DNA from 3 places in the Desulfatitalea tepidiphila genome. Region 3 is predicted to be linked to each of the others. Evidence: predicted binding sites of a transcription regulator. Region 3 holds the regulator's gene; each other region holds the start of a gene.
The links. The regulator sigma-54, encoded in region 3, starts transcription at its own class of promoters, with help from an activator protein. The targets are predictions, from matches to a motif close to TNTGGCACANTTTCTGCTNT.
Positions count from the first base shown of each region.

Region 1: a site for sigma-54 is predicted at 1,805-1,824, ahead of DFT_RS27450 (prepilin-type N-terminal cleavage/methylation domain-containing protein). Genes of this name have one in related genera too.
Region 2: a site for sigma-54 is predicted at 1,176-1,195, ahead of DFT_RS12945 (PEP-CTERM sorting domain-containing protein). Genes of this name have one in related genera too.

Region 1 is NZ_BCAG01000003.1:1,172,484-1,175,765, reverse strand. It holds gene DFT_RS09885 (ABC transporter ATP-binding protein) at 1-681, opposite strand, end outside; gene DFT_RS27450 (prepilin-type N-terminal cleavage/methylation domain-containing protein) at 1,046-1,654, opposite strand; gene DFT_RS09875 (sigma-54-dependent transcriptional regulator) at 2,245-3,282, opposite strand, start outside.
Region 2 is NZ_BCAG01000003.1:1,854,777-1,858,058, reverse strand. It holds gene prsR (PEP-CTERM-box response regulator transcription factor) at 1-466, shown strand, start outside; gene DFT_RS12945 (PEP-CTERM sorting domain-containing protein) at 554-1,132, opposite strand; gene prsK (XrtA/PEP-CTERM system histidine kinase PrsK) at 2,045-3,282, opposite strand, start outside.
Region 3 is NZ_BCAG01000003.1:2,383,441-2,386,722, forward strand. It holds gene lptA (lipopolysaccharide transport periplasmic protein LptA) at 1-274, shown strand, start outside; gene lptB (LPS export ABC transporter ATP-binding protein) at 331-1,053, shown strand; gene rpoN (RNA polymerase factor sigma-54) at 1,055-2,491, shown strand; gene hpf (ribosome hibernation-promoting factor, HPF/YfiA family) at 2,612-3,139, shown strand; gene DFT_RS15210 (PTS sugar transporter subunit IIA) at 3,278-3,282, shown strand, end outside.

The DNA of each region.
Region 1 (3,282 bases), 1.2 Mb from region 3:
GACCTGGGGCGTCAGATCCTTCAAGCCGCCACAGTAGAGAAGACGTCCACGATTGAGGATCCCCACGCGGTCGCAGACCCTTTCAATATCACTCAGAATATGAGAGCTGAAAAAAACGGTCTGGCCATTTTTCCGCAACTCCAGAATCAGGTCGGCCACCAATCGACGCCCCAAGGGGTCAAGACCGCTCATGGGTTCGTCCAATATGCAGATCTCAGGCTTGTGAATCAGAGCCAAAGCCAAGCCGGTGCGCTGGACCATCCCCTTGGAATAAGTTCGCAAACGCTGTTTTTTGACATGCAGAAGATTTAGATTTTCCAGCAGTTCATCAATTCGCTGAACAGATTCGTTCTTGCTCATATGGGCCGCCTTGGCCCCAAAAGTCAAGATTTCTTCAGCAGTTAGATGGTCGTAAAAAAAGGGGTTCTCCGGAAGATAACCGACATCCTTTCGCACCAGAGGATCGTCGACCGGGCGACCATTGACCTTGGCCTCTCCGGAACTGGGTCTGATAAAATCCATCAGAATCTTAATGACCGTACTCTTACCAGCCCCGTTTGGCCCCAGGAACCCGAAAACCTCCCCGCTGTTGATTTTAAGATTGAGATCACTGACTGCGGGCTTGCTGTTTCGCAGCCCCTTTCGATACTTTTTGCTCAAATGTTGAATGTCAATTGTCATCATGTGGCCTTTATGATCATTTTGTCGCTAAAACAGGAATTTTGCATTCCGGCGAACTGAAACAAATGCACAGGCTATGATCTCATAACGCTATCACCATACCCCTACAATATGTATATGACCGAATTTATATTTTTTTTCAATGCTAAAGCCAAATCAATGCGCATGAATTTCCATATCTATCACCACGTAGTATTTGATGCCCCATCTGAATGGACAATGCCCACCGAGACTGGCTCTTTCAATACGACACAAGAGCAACTCTCCCGCACTGCCTATTCGTCGGAAAACAAAGGCGCCGGCATTATGCCGGCGCCTTTTTCTTAGAAATATTGATAGATAGTGATTCTTTTAAACTTGGCTATTATCTCACAGCCCAGGGGTTTCCGCTCGGTCCATTCTGGCCCTGAAGATCATCTGTTCCGGCCGTTGAGCCAGGGTCATCCCCAGCTGCCAGCAATGTACCGTCTGTGCCGGGCGCTTCGTCGAAGTAAACTGCAGTAACATCGCTATCAACCGCAAAGTAGGTGTTTCCGTTGATATGTTTCGAAATTCCGGCAAAGGAAGCAAATCCACCGGCAGCTTCCGTACCAGCAACTAGCATGACATTGTTTCCCAAGGGAAGCTGGATGCCGCGGTCGTCACCCTGGGCAGTTACGTTGACCACAGGAACGTTGTTGCCGACAGCACCGGTCGGTCCGGTCAAAAGCACACCCGCTCCACCACCAAAAGCATTGAAGACCAATGGATTGGCCTGGGGGACGGCGTCAGTTCCGCCAAACATCTGCCAATCCGAGAAGAGTGCGGCCTGCGTCGTGGACAAATTGCGAATATCGCTCTGGGCCGAAGAGTTGAAACCGCGGATGCGGTAGGCCGCAAACTGCGGGATGGCGATGGCGGCCAGGATGCCGATGATGGCGATGACGATCATAAGTTCGATGAGTGTGAAACCTTTTTGATTCCGTTTAAACATGGTCTTTCCTCCTTTGGTCTTTCAACAATAGAATGCTGGGTTAAAAAAAGGGTTTTAGGGTGAACTGAAACTTTGTTTCAAATTTTTGGTCCACAGGGGCCGCTCTCTGTGTCACCTCCTTCGCGCTTCAGTTTCTCGTTGCGAAGGGATAAAGCAATCGGTGTGCCACTTTTTAAATCGGGATGGAATTTTCGGCAACCCTCTGTTTTTTGGCACTTATTGGATTATCCACCAAAACGTACCGTCAATTTGATAGCACTCGGCAACCGTGTGCCAAACAAATTACGCGCGCTTTGACAAAAATCGTCAAGTGCCCGGCTGAAAAATCTTCGATTACACCACAACCCGCCGAGCCACATGCTCTGGCGATTTGGCTTTCATCTAATATTGATGGCTTCGTAGAGGCCCGGAATCAGGTTTTGCAGTCATTCCGGTGAAATCCGGAATCCGGTATTTTCAATAAGTTCTGGATGCCGATTCGAAGCCTGCCCCGGACCACGACCCGGCTCCGGCATGACACCTCTGCGACTTCTTTTGACCGGCCAGGGAGTACAAAATTGACGAATATTATATGAGGAAGGCGAGCGACGCTAATCGGCCGCTTCGATATTCAGCTTGTCCAACCGATAGCGGAACGACCGGAAGGTGATGCCGAGAAGTTCGGCGGCCTTGTTCTTGTTGCCGCTGGTGCACTCCAAGGCCTTTTTAAGGTAGGCCTGTTCGATGTCGGCCAGGATGTTGTCCAGGGAGACGCCGTGGGGCACTTCGTCCAGATCGAAGCGCTTGTTCTGAACACCCTCGATCCAGCGGCGCTTGTGGATGGACATGGCCAGGCTGTCAGGCAACAGAATGTTGGTGGAGGAGAGGGCCACTGAGCGTTCGATGAGGTTTTCCAGCTCGCGCACGTTGCCGGGAAAGTTGTATTTTTTGAGCAGGTCGATGGCGTAAGAAGAAACCTTGGTCACCTCTTTGCCCATCTCGCGGCTGAATTTCTCGATGAAGTGCTGGGTAAGGATCTTCAGGTCGCCTTTGCGCTCGCGCAGGGGGGGCACCTTGATCTCGATGACGTTGAGTCGGTAAAACAGATCCTCGCGGAAACGCCCTGCGATGACCTCGTCTTCTAGACGCTTGTTGGTGGCCGAGATGATGCGAATATCCACGTTGATGTCGCGGGTGCCGCCCACGGCGCGAAAACTGCGCTCCTGCACGGCCCGCAGCAGCTTGACCTGCATGGTGATGCTCAGTTCACCGACCTCGTCCAGGAAGATGGTGCCGCCGTGGGCCGCTTCGAGCAGGCCCTGCTTGTCCTGGGTGGCGCCGGTGAAGGCACCCTTCTTGTGGCCGAAAAACTCACTCTCCACCAGGGTTTCGGGAATGCCGCCGCAGTTGACGGGGATGAAGGCCTTGTCGGCGCGGTCGCTGTTGTCATGAATAGCCCGGGCGATGAGCTCTTTTCCGGTGCCGCTTTCGCCGGTAATCAATATATTGGTGCGCGTCTTGGCCACCTGGCGCACCATCTGGTAGATGTGCAGCATGCGGGGGCTGCCGCCCACGATCTTATCGAAATGAACCGTGCTTTTCAGCTCGTCTTCCATGGCCTCGCGCTCGGCATCGAGGGTCTTGCGCTC
Region 2 (3,282 bases), 530 kb from region 3:
GTTTCGCGAAGATCTTTTCTTCAGGCTCAATGTCTTTCCGGTGCGTATGCCCGCCTTGAAGGAGAGGGCCGAAGATATCTTGTACCTGGCACAGCATATTCTGCAAACCGAGGCGGCTGCGTTGAAACGCGGCCAGGTTTCTTTTCTTCCCGGCGCCCTTTCGGCCATGACGGCTTACGATTGGCCGGGCAATGTGCGCGAACTGCAAAACCGTATTCGACGGGCCTTGGGGATGACCAGGGGCCGGATCTTGTCAGCGTCTGATTTGGGTTTGGAGGAGAACCGGCCGGAGGACAATGGGACGCAACGGCTGCCCACCTTGAAAGAGGCGCGGAATGCGGCGGAAATCAAGGTGGTAAGGCAGGCATTGGCGATCTGCGGGAACAACATCAGCCAGGCCGCGCAGCTGCTGGAGATCAGCCGGCCGACCATGCACGATTTGATCAAGAAGCATGGTATCTCGTGAATGGGATTGTGAGGAAGATACGATAAAAAAAGATCCCCGGTTTGTGTTACGGGGATCTTCTTGTTTTCAAACTCGTGAAAATAGAAACTACTTCTTGAACTTTTTGCGGCTCACGCCCAAGAGGCCCAGGAGGCCGCTGCCCAGGAGCAGGAGGGTGGCAGGCTCCGGAACCGGTGCGACTGCGGGGTTGTAGCCGGTCAGGTGTGATATGCCGACGCTGTCTTGATCGGCTGTCCCTACAAGGTGCCCGGTCGTCCATTGGGCGGATGAAGCGCCGTCAAAACCGAGCCAATACATGGCATAACTGGTTGAGCCTTTAACAGCATAGAATTCGACCGGAACCGGCGCATACCATGTGCCACCGGTTATAGACAACAGTCCATTCTCGCTTGTGCCCTCATCGAATTCATATTTATCGTAATATGTGAGCGAATCGATTTGGTAACCTGATTCATTAGCGGAGAACCAAGTATTAATTTGGCTCTGAAGCCAACTGAGTGCGGGATCGCTCGTTGGTGTGGTCGTTGGGGGATCGGGAATGACGGTAAACATGTAGGTGCCGTCATAGTCGCTTCCGCTATAGCTGACAGTTGTGATGGACAATGCGTGTGCGCTGAATGACATTGCCAAGATGATCATGATCGTAAGTGGTGCGATTCTCTTCATGTTCTGTCTCCAAATAGAGTTTTTAACGCGTTTCTTTAAGGATAAAGCAATAAACATGCCGTATTAAAAAAATCAAAAAAAACTATAAGATATGTGGATAATCGACTGGTTGTGGGAATTGGCCTGTGGTTTGTGGAAGTGGATGTGTAAAATTTTACGACAGATGAGTGAATGGCGGGTTGAATGCCGATTTGGCAATATTGTTATAATAACAAATGATTATAGATTTTTTCCAGGAATGAAAACGATTCTTGGAGGAATTATGAAGCAATCGGCTTGTTGGTATTTTTTTACTGTATAGGAAAATCATAACCGTCTCGTAAAGTCCGCAATTCGATTTTCCGTCATCCTGGCTGCGCTCGAAGCCCGCGACAAACTGCAGACGGGGAGCCCGTCTTTAGGAAGATTGTGGATGCAGGGCTCGATCCGGCATCCAGGCAGGTCCCCGTCATGCCGGACTCGATCCGGCATCCAGGATTCGAGCACCCGTGGAGCTTACTGGATCCCGGCGTTCGCCGGGAAGACGGTAACACCTGATTCAGGGGTTGTTGCGAAGCCCTCGAGTTGGATGAACACGTAATAGGGGGTAGAGGCGTGGTGCCGGAACATGGATCGTGGAGGAGTTGTGCCGGGCACTGGATCGTGGTCGGGGCAGGTTTTGATTAGGGTTTTGGACCAAGCCCCCTCGCATTGGACTCGGTCCGGCGTCCAGGCAGGGCCCCGTCATGCCGGACTCGATCCGGCATCCAGGATTCAAGCACTTGGTGAGCCTACTGGATCCCGGCGTTCGCCGGGAAGACGAAAACACTTGATTCAGGGGTTGTTGCCAATCCTTCGAGTTGGATGAACCCGTTTTTGAGTTTCTGGGTTGATCCCGTGCAGCGGTATCACAGTTTACGGTGTTTACGGTTGCTATTTTGGAATCTGGATGGTGAACGAGGCACCGCCATCGGGAATATTTTCGGCGTGGATCGTGCCGTTGAGGCTTGCTACCAGTTGCTTGACTTGCCAGAGGCCGATTCCGCTGCCGCTGGCTTTGGTGGTCTTGAGGGGTTGGAAGAGGGCCTCGGGCAGAAGGTCCTGGTCTATGCCGGGGCCGTTGTCCTCGATGCAGATGGTGACTTGGTGCTGGGAATGATTTGCGTCGACCCGAACGCACGCCGTGGGTGGTTGGCCGCCTGCTTCGAAGGCATTGATGAGAAGATTTTCGACGATCCGGGAGAGAAAATTGGGGTCGGTCTGGATGTGGATCTCGGGCGGGCAAATGAGATCAATGGCCATGCCTTTCAATCGTTTGTTGATTGTATTGCAGCAGTCGTCTAAAAACTGGTGAATTTCCACATCGGTCCATTCGGGGACGATCTCTTCTTTCAGCATGTCCAGCCGGGTTTGAACTTTGCCCATGCGGGCCAGGGCGTCGTCCATGGCTTCGAGCATGTCCTGCTGGAATTCGGGGTTGTGGATGTTGGCGGGGGCGTTGGCCCGGACCAGGGCGAGCATGGCGGCGGCATTTTTGATGTCATGGAGCACGAAGGCGGAGAGGCGATGCCAGGCCTGGCGCTCCCTGGCGTTGGCCAGTTTTTCGGCCATGCGCACGGCCATGAGGGCCGATGCGGTTTGGGTGCCCAATGCGGCGAGCAGGTCGAAGTCGTCTTGACCGTAGCGTCCTCCGGTGAACTCCCGGCCCAGCCCGATGATGCCCATCAATTGTTCGCCGGCCTGGAGGGGAGCCAGCAGAACGAGGTCCGAGCTTTCGAAGAGGGCTTTATGTTCAAACGCAAGGGCTCGATGGGTGGCGTCAGCGGTGTTGTCATCGATATAGAAGTGGGGATGGGTTTTGAGGTATTGCACCAGGGGATCGTTCGGGGCGATGGCCGGGGCGTTGGATGTCGGTGGGTTCGGCGATTGGGAGGGGATGGCGATGTATCCCCTGTCGTCGTCTCCGATCCAGATGGTGATGTGGGTGGCGTAAAGGCTGTCGGAGAGTACGTCGTAAAGGGCAACGACCACGTCCCGTTCGGTGGCGGCGTTTTGCAGCCGGATGGAAAGGGCCAGCCATTCGTCGCGGTATTCGTATTTGTTGATGTAGAAATGGGTGCTGATGAAAAAATGGACCCGGCGGCGCAGCCCGGGCGAAAAGAGAAAGATGG
Region 3 (3,282 bases):
AACCACCGCCGACAGCATCGAGCGCATCGAAGCCGATGGCAACGTGCGTATCGTCATGGATGGTCGGGTGGCCGAAAGCGAACGCGCCATCTATCGCACCGATGAACGCACCCTGGTGTTGACCGGACAGAACGCCAAGGTGACCAGTGGACAGGATGTGATCGAAAGCAGCAAGATCACCTTTTATCGCGACAGTGGCAATGTGAAGATGGAAGGCGACCCAAAGGGCCAGGTCAAGGCCATTATTCGGTCCAATCAAAGAGGCTTGAACTGATTTGAGCGAGCTGCTATACCAACTTTCCGGCATCGACTGGGAAAGACAGGAACTTCATGGCAACCTTAGCCATTGAAAATTTAGCAAAAAGCTACAACGGCCGCCAAGTCGTCAAAACGGTCAACCTTCGGGTGTCTTCCGGAGAGGTCATCGGATTGTTGGGGCCCAATGGGGCCGGTAAAACCACGACCTTCTACATGGTGGTCGGCATGGTAAAACCGGAAGCCGGGAGAGTGCTTCTTGACGAAGAGGACATCACCGACTACCCCATGTACATGCGGGCTCGCAAGGGCGTTGGATACTTGCCACAGGAGGCATCGATCTTCCGTAAGCTGACCGTATCGGAAAATATCCTGGCCATCCTGGAGACGATGCCCATTCCCAAGCCGGAACAAAAACAAAGGACAGAGGCGCTATTGGAAGAACTGGGGATCAAACATCTGAGCCATCAAAAAGCCAGCGTCCTGTCGGGTGGTGAGCGGCGCCGGCTGGAAATCAGCCGGGCCTTGGCGACCAATCCGGATTTTATTTTGCTGGACGAGCCGTTTGCCGGTATCGATCCATTGGCCGTCATCGATATTAAAAAAATCATCGGGCACCTGAAACAGCGTAACATCGGTATCTTGATTTCGGACCACAACGTGCGCGAAACTCTGGAAGCCTGCGACCAGGCGTTCATATTAGCCAACGGAGAAGTCATCGAATCGGGAACTCCGCAAACCATCGCCAACAGCAAAATCGCCCGGCAAATCTACCTGGGTGAAGAATTCAGGTTGTAACATGGCCATTGAACTTCGACAACAACTCAAACTGACCCAGCAGCTGATCATGACCCCGCAGCTGCAGATGGCTATCAAGCTGCTGCAGCTGTCGCGTCTGGAGCTGATGGATGCCATCCGGCAGGAGTTGGAAGAAAACCCGACTCTCGAAGAGAGTCTGGAAACGGTGTCCAAGGATCAACTGGCCGGCGATGAGCAGGTCCAGGTAGAGGTCCCTGAAAAAACCCAGGAAGTCACCATCGATGAAAAAATCCCCAGCGATATCGACTGGAGCAACTATATCGATGAGTACAACTCACCCGGTCGTATCCGTTTTGAAACCGAGGACCGCGACACGCCCCAATACGAGGCGTTCATTTCCCACAAGGAATCTCTCAGCGACCATCTTTTGTGGCAACTTTTAATGGCCTCTCCGTCGGAGGAAGAAAAACGTATCGGGTCCCTGATCATCGGCAATCTGGACAAGGACGGTTACCTGCAATCCAGCACGGAAGAGCTGGCTGTTCAGGCAGGCGTGACCGCAGATGATATCGAAGAAGTACTTTTCCTATTGCAAAGCTTCGATCCCATCGGCGTGTGCGCCAGGGATCTGACCGAATGTCTTCTGCTGCAAGCCCGCGCCCTCGGCTTGAAAGACTCCCTGGTCACCCGAATCATCTCAGATCATATCAACCACCTGGAAAACAAAAACTACAAGGCCATCTGCAAGGCCTTGAAAGTCAGCATCGATGAAGTCATCGCGGCGGTCGAAGTCATCACCAACATGGAGCCCAAACCCGGCCGGGCTTTCAGCGACGATGAACCCCAATACATTACGCCAGACATCTATGTTTATAAAACCGAAGATGACTTTGCCATTGTCATCAACGATGACGGCCTGCCCAAGCTCAAGGTCAACTCGTTTTACAAGCAGGCCATCACCCGTGACAAGGACGTCGGCGGCAATGCCCGAAACTATATTCAAGACAAGCTGCGCTCCGCCGCATGGCTGATTCGCAGCATTCATCAACGCCAGAAAACGATTTACAAGGTGATGGAGAGTATTCTCAAATACCAGCGTGCTTTTTTCGACCAGGGCATCACCCACCTCAAGCCCATGGTGCTCCGTGATGTGGCCGAAGATATCGGTATGCACGAATCGACCATCAGTCGGGTGACGACCAACAAATATGCCTATACGCCGCAAGGCATATTCGAACTGAAATACTTCTTCAACAGTTCAATCAAGAGGGTCCATGGAGAAGCCATTGCATCCGCCAGCGTGATGGAAAAAATCCGCCGACTGATTGAATCCGAAAACCCCCGCAAGCCCCATTCCGACAGCAAAATGGCCGACCTTCTCAAAGCCCAGAATATTGACATCGCCCGGCGGACGGTGGCCAAATATCGCGAAATGATGGGCGTTTTGCCATCGAGCAAACGTAAAAAATATACGTAAGCAGGGCACATGAAACAGTTGCAATCCGTTCAACCATATTTAAATTTAAAATGTTAGGTCGGGTTTGGTATGCATGCATACCCATTTGCGATGACCCTTATCCACAAGGAGGCATCTTTTATGCAAACATCTGTTACCTTCAAGAATCTCGACCCCTCCGATCACATCAAAAACTACATCGTTGAAAAACTCAACCGCTTCGACAAATACCTTCACAACCCGGGTGAAGCCAACGTGGTCCTCTCCGTGGAAAAGTTCAGACACACCGCCGAGGTCAACATCACAGGCGATCGCATGACCATCAACGGCAAGGAAGAGACCGAGGACATGTACTCGGCCATCGACATGGTTCTGGACAAACTCGAAAAGCAGATCAAGAAAGGCAAACAGAAGGTAAGAGACCGCCGTTCCAACAAAGGCAAAGCCAAAACTGTCATGGGAGGAGCCGGCCCGGTGGAGAGAGAGGGAGAGAGGCGCGTCATGGTCCAGAACATCGAATACAAGCCCATGGATGTCGATGAAGCCATCATGCAAATGGACCTGGTGGAGGACTCCTTTCTCGTCTTTACCAATGCCCGATCCGATCGGGTCAATGTCCTGTACCGGCGAAAAGACGGCAACTACGGTCTCATTCAACCCAACCCCTGACAAGGAATCGTTTCTTTATTAAACCTGTTGTCCAAAACCCTTCGGGTGGATATGCGCTAACGCGCGTATCCACGCCTGCGGGGCCCGACTCATACGCGCCACGACGTCCGAGGCGAAAACGAACAGCGGTGAATCCCAATGAA